DNA from 4 places in the Ruegeria sp. G5 genome. Region 3 is predicted to be linked to each of the others. Evidence: riboswitches for the same ligand, from Rfam matches in the RefSeq annotation. Region 3 holds a riboswitch; each other region holds the start of a gene.

Region 1 (2,196 bases), on a different contig from region 3:
TGGGTCGATGTCCAACCTCTCACTTAATTCCTTACAAGTCGTTTGTTGTGGACTGCGCTGCAATAAGCCGCGGCCAGACGGCTGCATTTCGACGCGCAAAAGCGCCGATATGCCCTACTTTCTCCAAATCGAACTCCCGCGGCGTCAAAAGATGCCGACGCGCGGTCGGACCGTATAGGTCGGCAAGTCGCCAAACGGCCTTGGGTGGGACAGTCTGGTCATCTGCAAAGCTGAACAGATCGACCGGCTTTTGCCATTCGACCCAGCGCGCCTTTGGTAACGAAGTGCCTATATCAGGCAAATAGCTACGAGGATCCGTACACCATTTGCGCCATTGCCAGTAGACCGGCGCAGGAAGGTCAGTTCCAAAACCCAATGCTTTGCCGGGCAGGTAGCCAAGGGCCTTTACAGTCAATGGCGCATGACCGTACCAGAACAGCGATGCCAACGCCCGATATGGCCAAGGATGATCGTTAACCGTCACAAGTCCCGAGCAGACACAAATCATACGGTCAATAAATTCGATATCGGGTTGAACAGGGCCCAGCATCCCGCCCAGGGAATGACCGATGCTCCAGTGTTTGGCTCGCGGATATCTTTTACGCATTTCCGCTCGGGCGGCTGGCATATCTGTCAGGGCCCAATCAGCCATCGTCACCTTAGCGTTGCGCATGCGGCCCGTCATTGAATGGCCAAACGCGCGGTAATCATAGGTCAGACAGGCAATCCCCTGCTCTTCAGCCAGCCAACGCGCAAAATGCTGGTAATAATCACGCGGCACACCAGTCGCACCATGTATGACTACTGCGATCTACGGGTCGGCAACTGGCAGGTACAAACGCGCAGACAAATGCGCATCGCCGATCGGGATGCGAAAATCTTCGGTCATTACCGGTGGCTTGACGTCTAACATGGTGCTGCGTTGGCTATTCTAAACTGCTTAGTTCACCTAAATCGCCACGTTCTATCCTTCGGAGTCAAGACCCACTCTGCTTGACCAAACGTCCACTTGTTTTGGCCACAGTTCGCTTGACTCGGGGGCCATGCACCCGCTAGCGATTGGGTGATGGTTCTTGCCCCGATGCCGGGGCCGGATGAAAAGGGAACACGGTGCGGTTCACCCGGCGATGCCGGATCAGACCAAATCCGAGACTGCCCCCGCAACTGTAAGCGGTGAGCGATGCTGAAACACCACTGGCCAGACGGCTGGGAAGGTCAGCAAAGCAACGACCCGCAAGTCAGGAGACCTGCCATCGCACGAAAACCGAAACTCGGGCGGGGTGTCCGGGCAGGTCTGCAGCATGGCTGAGCTACCTGATCCACACCCTTCGTCCCGCGCGCGGAGGGCGCAATATGATCTGGAAGACCAAAACACACGAATACACCGCAACTGTGTGCCAAAAAACCGGCAAACCTTGCCCTGCTCTGGCACGCATGGCGCGCGCGTTAGCAGAAGCAACGGCAAGCGCTAAACCAGTTACAACAGATGCATTCGAAATCGAAGGCAGCAGCGACCTGTCCCATTGCGCTGCCGGATGCACGGCCCGTTTTCGGGCGCATCCCGCGCAAATCCGGGTGTTCTGCGATACAGACCCGGATGTTTCTACGGACCAACTTGACGGCTACGCAGACATGATGTTCGGAACAGTGTTCACAACCAGACCCGCAGGATTTTTGGTGAACCCGCCATGCGCCATGCTGGAGGTTTCAGCACTTGCGCCTCGGGCTGCATCCAACGAACACCGCGCCGGCGCTTGAATCAACGAGGCGTTTGGGCTGGTTTGCTGGCCCATTTCAACTGTGCATCCGTTTCCGCGGCACAGGGGCGAACCGCTCGCAGTCGCGCCAACGCCTGATCTGGTCGCTCTCCGTGTTCAACCATCAGGCGCATGGCGATCATCCCAGACCGGCCGCATCCGCCCTTACAGTGAACAAGGATGCGTCCTGCGTTTTTCAAGGCTGTGGCAACCTCTGAACACACGTCCCGCCATAGGGCCTCAGTCGCAGGTGATGGTGCGCCGAAATCAACAATGGGCAGGTGTACCCATTTGATTTTGCCAAGCGCCAAATCTGAACCCAGCGAACCGGCACCGCCGCTCTGCAGCTCAGCCTCGGTTGTCATCGACAACACCATATCGGGGCGCCAGGACAGGATCGACTGAAGATCCCGCGCGTAATTCCCGTCACGACCGGGCA
Region 2 (2,196 bases), on a different contig from region 3:
GCGCAGGTGACCGAAACGCCGCCAACGATCGCTTATTTCGACATTCCCAAGCGCCGGTCGGATGATGGATACCTGCGGGGCGTTGACGAATGGCACGATGCCATTGCGTTGCGTTGGCAAGACGCGATTGCGGCCCACCCTCAGGCGCGCCACGTTGCATTGCTGATTTGGGGGGACCCCTCGCTCTACGACAGTTCCTTGCGAATCGCGTCTCGGCTGCAACCGAAGCCGTCGACACGTGTGATCCCCGGAATCACGGCGCTTCAGGCGCTTACCGCGGCCCATGCGATCCCGATCAATGATCTGGGTGCGCCGTATGTTGTTACAACCGGGCGACGCATCCGCGAAGAGGGTTGGCCCGACGTCACCGCGAAGGTCGCCGTCATGCTGGACGGAGAATGCTCGTTCCAAAGCCTTGAGATGGCAGAGTTTGACATCTGGTGGGGCGCTTACGTCGGGATGAAGGAAGAAATCCTGATCAAAGGACAATTGTCCGAAGTTGCACAACAGATCCTGGAAACCCGAGCCCGCGCCCGAAGCCAGCATGGCTGGATCATGGACATCTATCTTCTAAAAAAGCGCGTGAACTGACCAAAAATGTCGCAAATGGCGATTGCGCCAGCGCACCTCTAAGGGCTAAATGAACGGGTCTGGTCCTGCCGGAGATGCTGGTAGGCTAAGAGGGAATGTGGTGCGATCACGCCAATGGTCAACTCCACAGCCGCCCCCGCGACTGTAAGCGGAGAGCCCCTGTTCAACCAGCCACTCCTGATTTTTCAGGGGGAAGGCGAACAGAGGCACCGACCCGCGAGCCAGGAGACCTGCCGGGCAACGTATTGAAACACCGGCCGTCGGGTGCGGCGGCAAAGGAGAACTAGAATGGCGACTCAAACAGCAACCGCATCGGCCTCACGCGCTGGCATTCTGCCCGTTATGTTCGCAGTGGTTTTGGGCCTGGGTATTATCACGCTGACCGGTCACGTTCAGGCAGCCGCCCTGCATGACGCTGCTCATGACGTGCGTCACGCGACCGGCTTCCCCTGCCACTAACACCATGTTTAGCCGCATTTTGACCAGCGCGTTGTTCGCTGGTGCTGCAGCAGGGCTGATTGCCGCCTTGCTGCAGTTGGTTTTTGTGCAACCTGTTTTACTGCACGCCGAACTCTATGAGTCGGGCGAATTGGTGCATTTTGGCGCTGACCCGGTTTCAGCCCATCCCGAGTTGCCCGGTATGTTTTCGGAACTGTTCCGCGACGCGCTGAGTGTCATTTTCACAATGCTTACCTACACAGGGTATGCGCTGTTGATGGTCGCGCTTATGTCGGTTGCAGAAGGCAACGGTCACAAGATTGACGGACGCACAGGTGTTCTGTGGGGTTTGGCCGGTTTCATCGCCTTCCACCTGGCCCCTGGCTTTTCTCTGGCACCCGAAGTTCCCGGCGTAGCTGCAGCGGACGTGTACGCGCGTCAGGTTTGGTGGTTTGCCACTGTCGCAACCGCAGTTGTGGCATTGTGGCTGATCGCGTTCGGCAGCAACCTTGTAAGCTACCTGATCGCGGCTGCCCTTTTCGTTGCCCCTCACCTTATTGGTGCTCCGGAACCCGATGTCTTCACAGGCCCGGTACCGACCGAGATTGGCGCTTTGTTCGCCGCGCGTGCCTTTGGCATCGGTCTGGTGGCCTGGGTGCTGGTTGGCGCATTCGCGGGCTATTTCTGGCAACACGAAGGTCAACGCGCAGAAGTAACGGCCTGATTTAATTCAGCTTTGACACGCCGGGTCCTGCCCGGCGTGTCTATGTTTGCATGCAAGGAACACGAAATGGCACGCTCACTTGCCCTTTTCGCAATCGGCCTGGTCTTTGGCAGCGGCGCGGGATTTGTTGTCGCCGCCGCAAACGGGGTCACCTTTGATGGCCACGACCACGGCGATCCTGCCCACCACGGGGCTTCGCATTCCGAAGCAGCGGCCCACGATCATTCGGCCGCCATCAACCTGCCCGCCGGCGAAGACGCACCCGGCTTGGAAATCGCGTTGACGCAAGATCCGTTGGCCGGTTGGAACCTGCAAGTCGTACCGCGGAACTTCCGGTTTTCGCCCGAGAATGCCTCAGCCGAGGATATCCCCGGCGAGGGTCACGCGCACGTCTATGTCAACGGTCAGAAATTGGCCCGGCTTTACGGAAACTGGATGCATAT
Region 3 (2,196 bases):
TTCCAAATCCGGCGCGATGTTCACCGCAGCGTCTGTAACCATAATCGGGCGCGACATGCCGGGAACGTCCATAACGAAAACATGCGACAAGCGACGCCCCGTGCGCAGCCCTTTTTCACGGCGCAAGACGGCGTGCAGCAGTTCATCCGTGTGAAGATATCCCTTCATCAAGGTCTGCGCGCGCCCCTCGAAAACAAGATCAACCGCACGGTGTGCTGCCAACCTGTGGGTAGTTGCCTCGACGATTTCGATCCCGTCCAAGTCGGCATCCAACTCTGCGGCAGCCTTGGCAATTCTGTCTGGATCGCCCACTAGAATGGGTAAAATGATCCCGTTGGAATAGGCAAGCAGCGCGCCCCCAAGCGAATTTGGATCCTCGGGTGCCACCACGGCAGTTGGCATCGGCTCCAGCGGTCGGGCTTTTTCAAGCAGAGCATCAAAATGGCGATGCCGCTGTACCACAAGACCCGGCACTTCGACCGAGTCGAATTCCATGTGTTGGGTCGGCGGCGTGACCTGAACAGAACCGCTTAGCACCTGAATATTATCGCCCACTCGGTGTACTTCTGTTGTGCATACCAAATCGCCGTCGTCGCGCTTTTCAGCGACTGTGACAAAGGCAGTCAGCTCATCACCGGCCACCACTGGTGCGTGAAACGTTAAGTCCACGCGACGGGTCTGTGTACCCGCACCCGGCAAAATATTACCCAAAACAGCGGCGATAAGCGCTGCTGGCCAAAGCGCAGGGGCGATCGCTTCTGGTCGCCCATCCCCATCCCCGTCATAGGCAGCAAGGTGCAGCGGGTTGTGATCGCCCGATGCTGACGCAAAGGCATATAGGTCGTCTACTGTGCACAACCGCGTCAACTGTGCCTGATCTCCGACGTTCAGTTGTGAAAAGGTCCGATTTTCCAATATCTTCATGATCTGTCAGCTTTGCTGTTGGCAGCGGGTCTGTTGCAAGGAACGCTGATCTGGAATTGAGAGGTCGTCGCCGTTGTAGGCTTCGGGTCAGTCAGGTCAAGCGCCATAACTAATTCCCATGAAATTGCGACAATTCGATTACGTCTGTTTTCGTATTGACCAGAAATACGATCTCGGGCAATGACGCGACAGATGGTTCCCAAAGGCTGAGCCCCAGGGATGAAAAGGGAATACGGTGAGGCGCGTGAACTCGAGCCAAATCCGTAACTGCCCCCGCAACTGTAAGCGGTGAGCGACGCCAATTTCCCACTGGCCCACTTGGGCCGGGAAGGGTGGCATAGCGTTGATCCGTAAGTCAGGAGACCTGCCATCTGAAGTGTAACCAACCCGGGGCGGGGTGTCCTGGAAGGAGGCATCATGGCGCTGCATACGCCGGCTGGCATCGTTTCCAAATCACCCGGCTCACGGGCGTTCAGCAGGCCGTGCCATGTCTAACGCGGCAGATCACGTTCTTTTGGTATGCTCAACCTGTCGCGGGACCGTGAACGCCGACGCAATTGCAGCGGCTTTGCGCCCGGAACTTCCCAGTAGTTTTGTCATCCGAACCGTCGATTGCATGGCCGGATGTGCATCCCCAACCACGGTTGGGTTTCAGGGAAACGGAAAAGCACATTACCTCTTTGGAGGAATTGAAACGGCGCAAGACCTCGATGCTCTGGCCGAATTTGCGCGCCAATATGATAAAAGCGTCGACGGTTGGACAAACGCCTCAGATCGACCTGCCGCCCTATACGAAAAGACGCTGGCGCGCATACCTGCCTTGGTTGTGAGGCCAGAGAAATGAGCCAGAAAACCTTTTTGCAGGCCAGTGACGTAAGCTATTTTGCCCAATCCGGTGAGGCGTTGCTGCAGGATGTTTCATTCGACCTTGAGGAAGGCTCTATCCTTGCAATTGCGGGGCCGAATGGCGCGGGCAAAACCACACTTTTGAACCTGCTATGTGGCGCAGAGACGCTGGTTCACGGCGATATAGAAATCAAAGGGCGTAGTCTTCGCGCATTGTCGGCGGTCGAACGGGCAAGGATGATCGCAGTTGTCAGTCAGCAAGAGCTGCCCGACGGCCGCTTGTTCCTTAAAGACTATGTTGCTTTGGGCCAGATACCGATCCAGGCAGACCGCTCTGTCGATCAGCACGCACGGGATTTAGACCGCATTCTCGATCGTACTGGTCTGACCGCGTTGGCGAACAAGCGTATGGCCGTTTTGTCCGGT
Region 4 (2,196 bases), on a different contig from region 3:
TGACGCGCAGGATGTTCAGCTCATTGGCCAGACGTTCTATCTTTGCGACCAGATCCAGCGGGTCCGTCTGTTCCGGCAAGTCGACGATTATGCTTTCGAAATCATCATGTTCATGGTCATCGTGGCCGTCGTGATGGCTGGGACGCGCGTCCATGTCATCTTCGGCTGCGGCTTCGAGGCCCAGAACAACGCGCACGTCCACAGCCCCTTCGGCCACTTCAACAACCGGCAAGCGGCGGGGGGCTTCTGCGGCGATGACCTCTTTGGCTTTTGCGATCCCTTCCGGACCGGCCAGATCGGGTTTGGTCAGCAGGATGATGTCGGCGCAAGAGATCTGATCCTCGAACACCTCGGACAGCGGCGTTTCGTGATCAATCGAGTCGTCCGCCATCCGCTGGGCATCTACCGCTTCGACATTCGGGGCAAAGCGACCGGCGGCTACGGCCTCGGCATCGGCTAGGGCGATGACACCGTCCACGGTGATTTTCGAACGGATATCCGGCCAGTCGAACGCCTTCAGCAATGGCTTGGGCAACGCCAGACCAGATGTTTCGATCAGGATATGATCCGGGCGCGGCTCCAGCGCCATCAGCGCTTCGATTGTCGGGATAAAGTCGTCGGCCACGGTGCAGCAGATGCAACCATTTGCCAGCTCCATGATGTTTTCTGCAGGGCAGTCCGGAATGGCGCAGGACTTCAGGATATCGCCATCCACGCCGACATCGCCGAATTCATTGACCACGACGGCCAGGCGCTTGCCCTGTGGGTTCTGCATCAAATGGCGCACAAGCGTGGTTTTGCCCGAGCCCAGAAAGCCGGTGATCACGGTGACGGGGAGTTTTTCGAGATTGCTCATTTCAGGGCTCCAATCGGGGGAATGCGTGAGGCGCAGTTCTTGCGGAAGTGTTCGGGGCGTTCGCGCCATTTGACCAAGCCATCCTCGGTCGCCAGATACTTGCTTGCGCCTTCAACGATCACGTCGACATGATCGGTTTCGTTCAGATTCTCGTAGACGAATGTCCAGCGGTCCGGACCGCCGCGCAAAACGATCGAACAGCCCTGATCGCAATTCGACAGGCATTCAACGGCTTTCAGGGTTACGCCCTCGGGCAGTTCGGCTTGTTCTAGTGCTTTGTGAAGCAAAGCGCCGGGACGTTGCGCGTCATCCTCGACAGGCAGGCCGCGCCGGCACGTTGTGCAGACCAGCAGCTCAACCGGTGTGGTCTCGGTCATGTCTCTCATCCCCCCAGATCCTTTTGCGGGGGACGGGGTCTCATGCGGGCCACGCGTTGCGACATGGACCCGACACCGGAACACCCCGTCCGGTTTCAACTTCGGCTGTTGGCAGGTCTCCCGGCTTGCGGATGTCAGAGGCCTGGCTCTGGCAGGTGTCCCGCCTTCCCGGCCATTCGGCCAGTGGCTTTGGGCACCCTCTCCGGTCACGGTCGCGGGGGCGGCTGCGTTTGACGGATAACCGCTGACGCATTCCCTTTTCATCTGCCGATGCAGACACCAACGGATGGGACATGCGGCACCGGCAGGTCGCTTGTCAAGCGCGTTACGCTGATCTGTTGGTGAGTGGGATGAAAAGCGACCTGTCGGCGTCGCTGGGCGGCATGATCTGGTCGGTTTCTCGTGCTGGCATGCCTATGAAATGCGATGACGGAGGCGCAGCGAATGAAGGTTGGATTTATCGGACTGGGGAATGTGGGGGGCAAGCTGTCGGGATCGTTGCTGCGCAATGGAATCGACTTGACCGTTCATGACCTGAATTCAGCGCTTGTCGAGGCGTTCGTCGCAAAAGGTGCCAAGCCAGCCGAAAGCCCTGCGCAGCTGATGCGGGATTGCGACGCAGTAATCACCTGTTTGCCGTCTCCTGCCGCCTCAGATGCCGTTATGCAAGAGATGTTGCCCGAAGTCGGCCCCGGGAAAATCTGGATGGAGATGTCGACGACCGACGAAGCAGAGGTCAAACGTCTTGGGTCCGAAGTGATCGCGCGCGGCGGTGCCGCAGTGGATTGCCCGGTTTCCGGCGGATGCCACCGAGCGGCGACGGGAAACATCTCGATCTTCGCCGGTTGCGATCGCGAGACCTTTGAAAGAATCCTGCCATTTCTGACCACGATGGGACGTCGCGTTTTGCACACGGGCGATCTGGGCTCAGCCTCGGTCCTGAAGGTGCTGACCAACTATCTG

What was found. A riboswitch is a leader RNA that binds a small molecule or an ion and turns the genes downstream of it on or off. The one in region 3 is predicted to bind cobalamin.
Region 1: it holds a riboswitch for cobalamin, as region 3 does, so the genes downstream of both, ACR0BD_RS13760 (hypothetical protein) here and ACR0BD_RS07035 (DUF1636 family protein) in region 3, are expected to answer to the same signal.
Region 2: it holds a riboswitch for cobalamin, as region 3 does, so the genes downstream of both, ACR0BD_RS04740 (CbtB domain-containing protein) here and ACR0BD_RS07035 (DUF1636 family protein) in region 3, are expected to answer to the same signal.
Region 4: it holds a riboswitch for cobalamin, as region 3 does, so the genes downstream of both, ACR0BD_RS04810 (DUF1636 family protein) here and ACR0BD_RS07035 (DUF1636 family protein) in region 3, are expected to answer to the same signal.

The regions. Positions count from the first base shown of each region.
Region 1 covers NZ_JBQFOK010000007.1:167,280-169,475, reverse strand. The annotation lists RNA gene ffs (signal recognition particle sRNA small type) at 1-25, shown strand, start outside; gene ACR0BD_RS13765 (alpha/beta hydrolase family protein) at 32-799, opposite strand; cobalamin riboswitch at 1,051-1,269, shown strand; gene ACR0BD_RS13760 (hypothetical protein) at 1,354-1,758, shown strand; gene ACR0BD_RS13755 (protein-tyrosine phosphatase family protein) at 1,760-2,196, opposite strand, start outside.
Region 2 covers NZ_JBQFOK010000002.1:335,884-338,079, reverse strand. The annotation lists gene cobF (precorrin-6A synthase (deacetylating)) at 1-591, shown strand, start outside; cobalamin riboswitch at 636-843, shown strand; gene ACR0BD_RS04740 (CbtB domain-containing protein) at 880-1,050, shown strand; gene ACR0BD_RS04735 (CbtA family protein) at 1,055-1,753, shown strand; gene ACR0BD_RS04730 (hypothetical protein) at 1,820-2,196, shown strand, end outside.
Region 3 covers NZ_JBQFOK010000003.1:228,816-231,011, forward strand. The annotation lists gene ACR0BD_RS07030 (bifunctional enoyl-CoA hydratase/phosphate acetyltransferase) at 1-924, opposite strand, end outside; cobalamin riboswitch at 1,101-1,310, shown strand; gene ACR0BD_RS07035 (DUF1636 family protein) at 1,412-1,768, shown strand; gene ACR0BD_RS07040 (ABC transporter ATP-binding protein) at 1,765-2,196, shown strand, end outside.
Region 4 covers NZ_JBQFOK010000002.1:350,065-352,260, forward strand. The annotation lists gene cobW (cobalamin biosynthesis protein CobW) at 1-856, opposite strand, end outside; gene ACR0BD_RS04810 (DUF1636 family protein) at 853-1,233, opposite strand; cobalamin riboswitch at 1,327-1,532, opposite strand; gene ACR0BD_RS04815 (NAD(P)-dependent oxidoreductase) at 1,660-2,196, shown strand, end outside.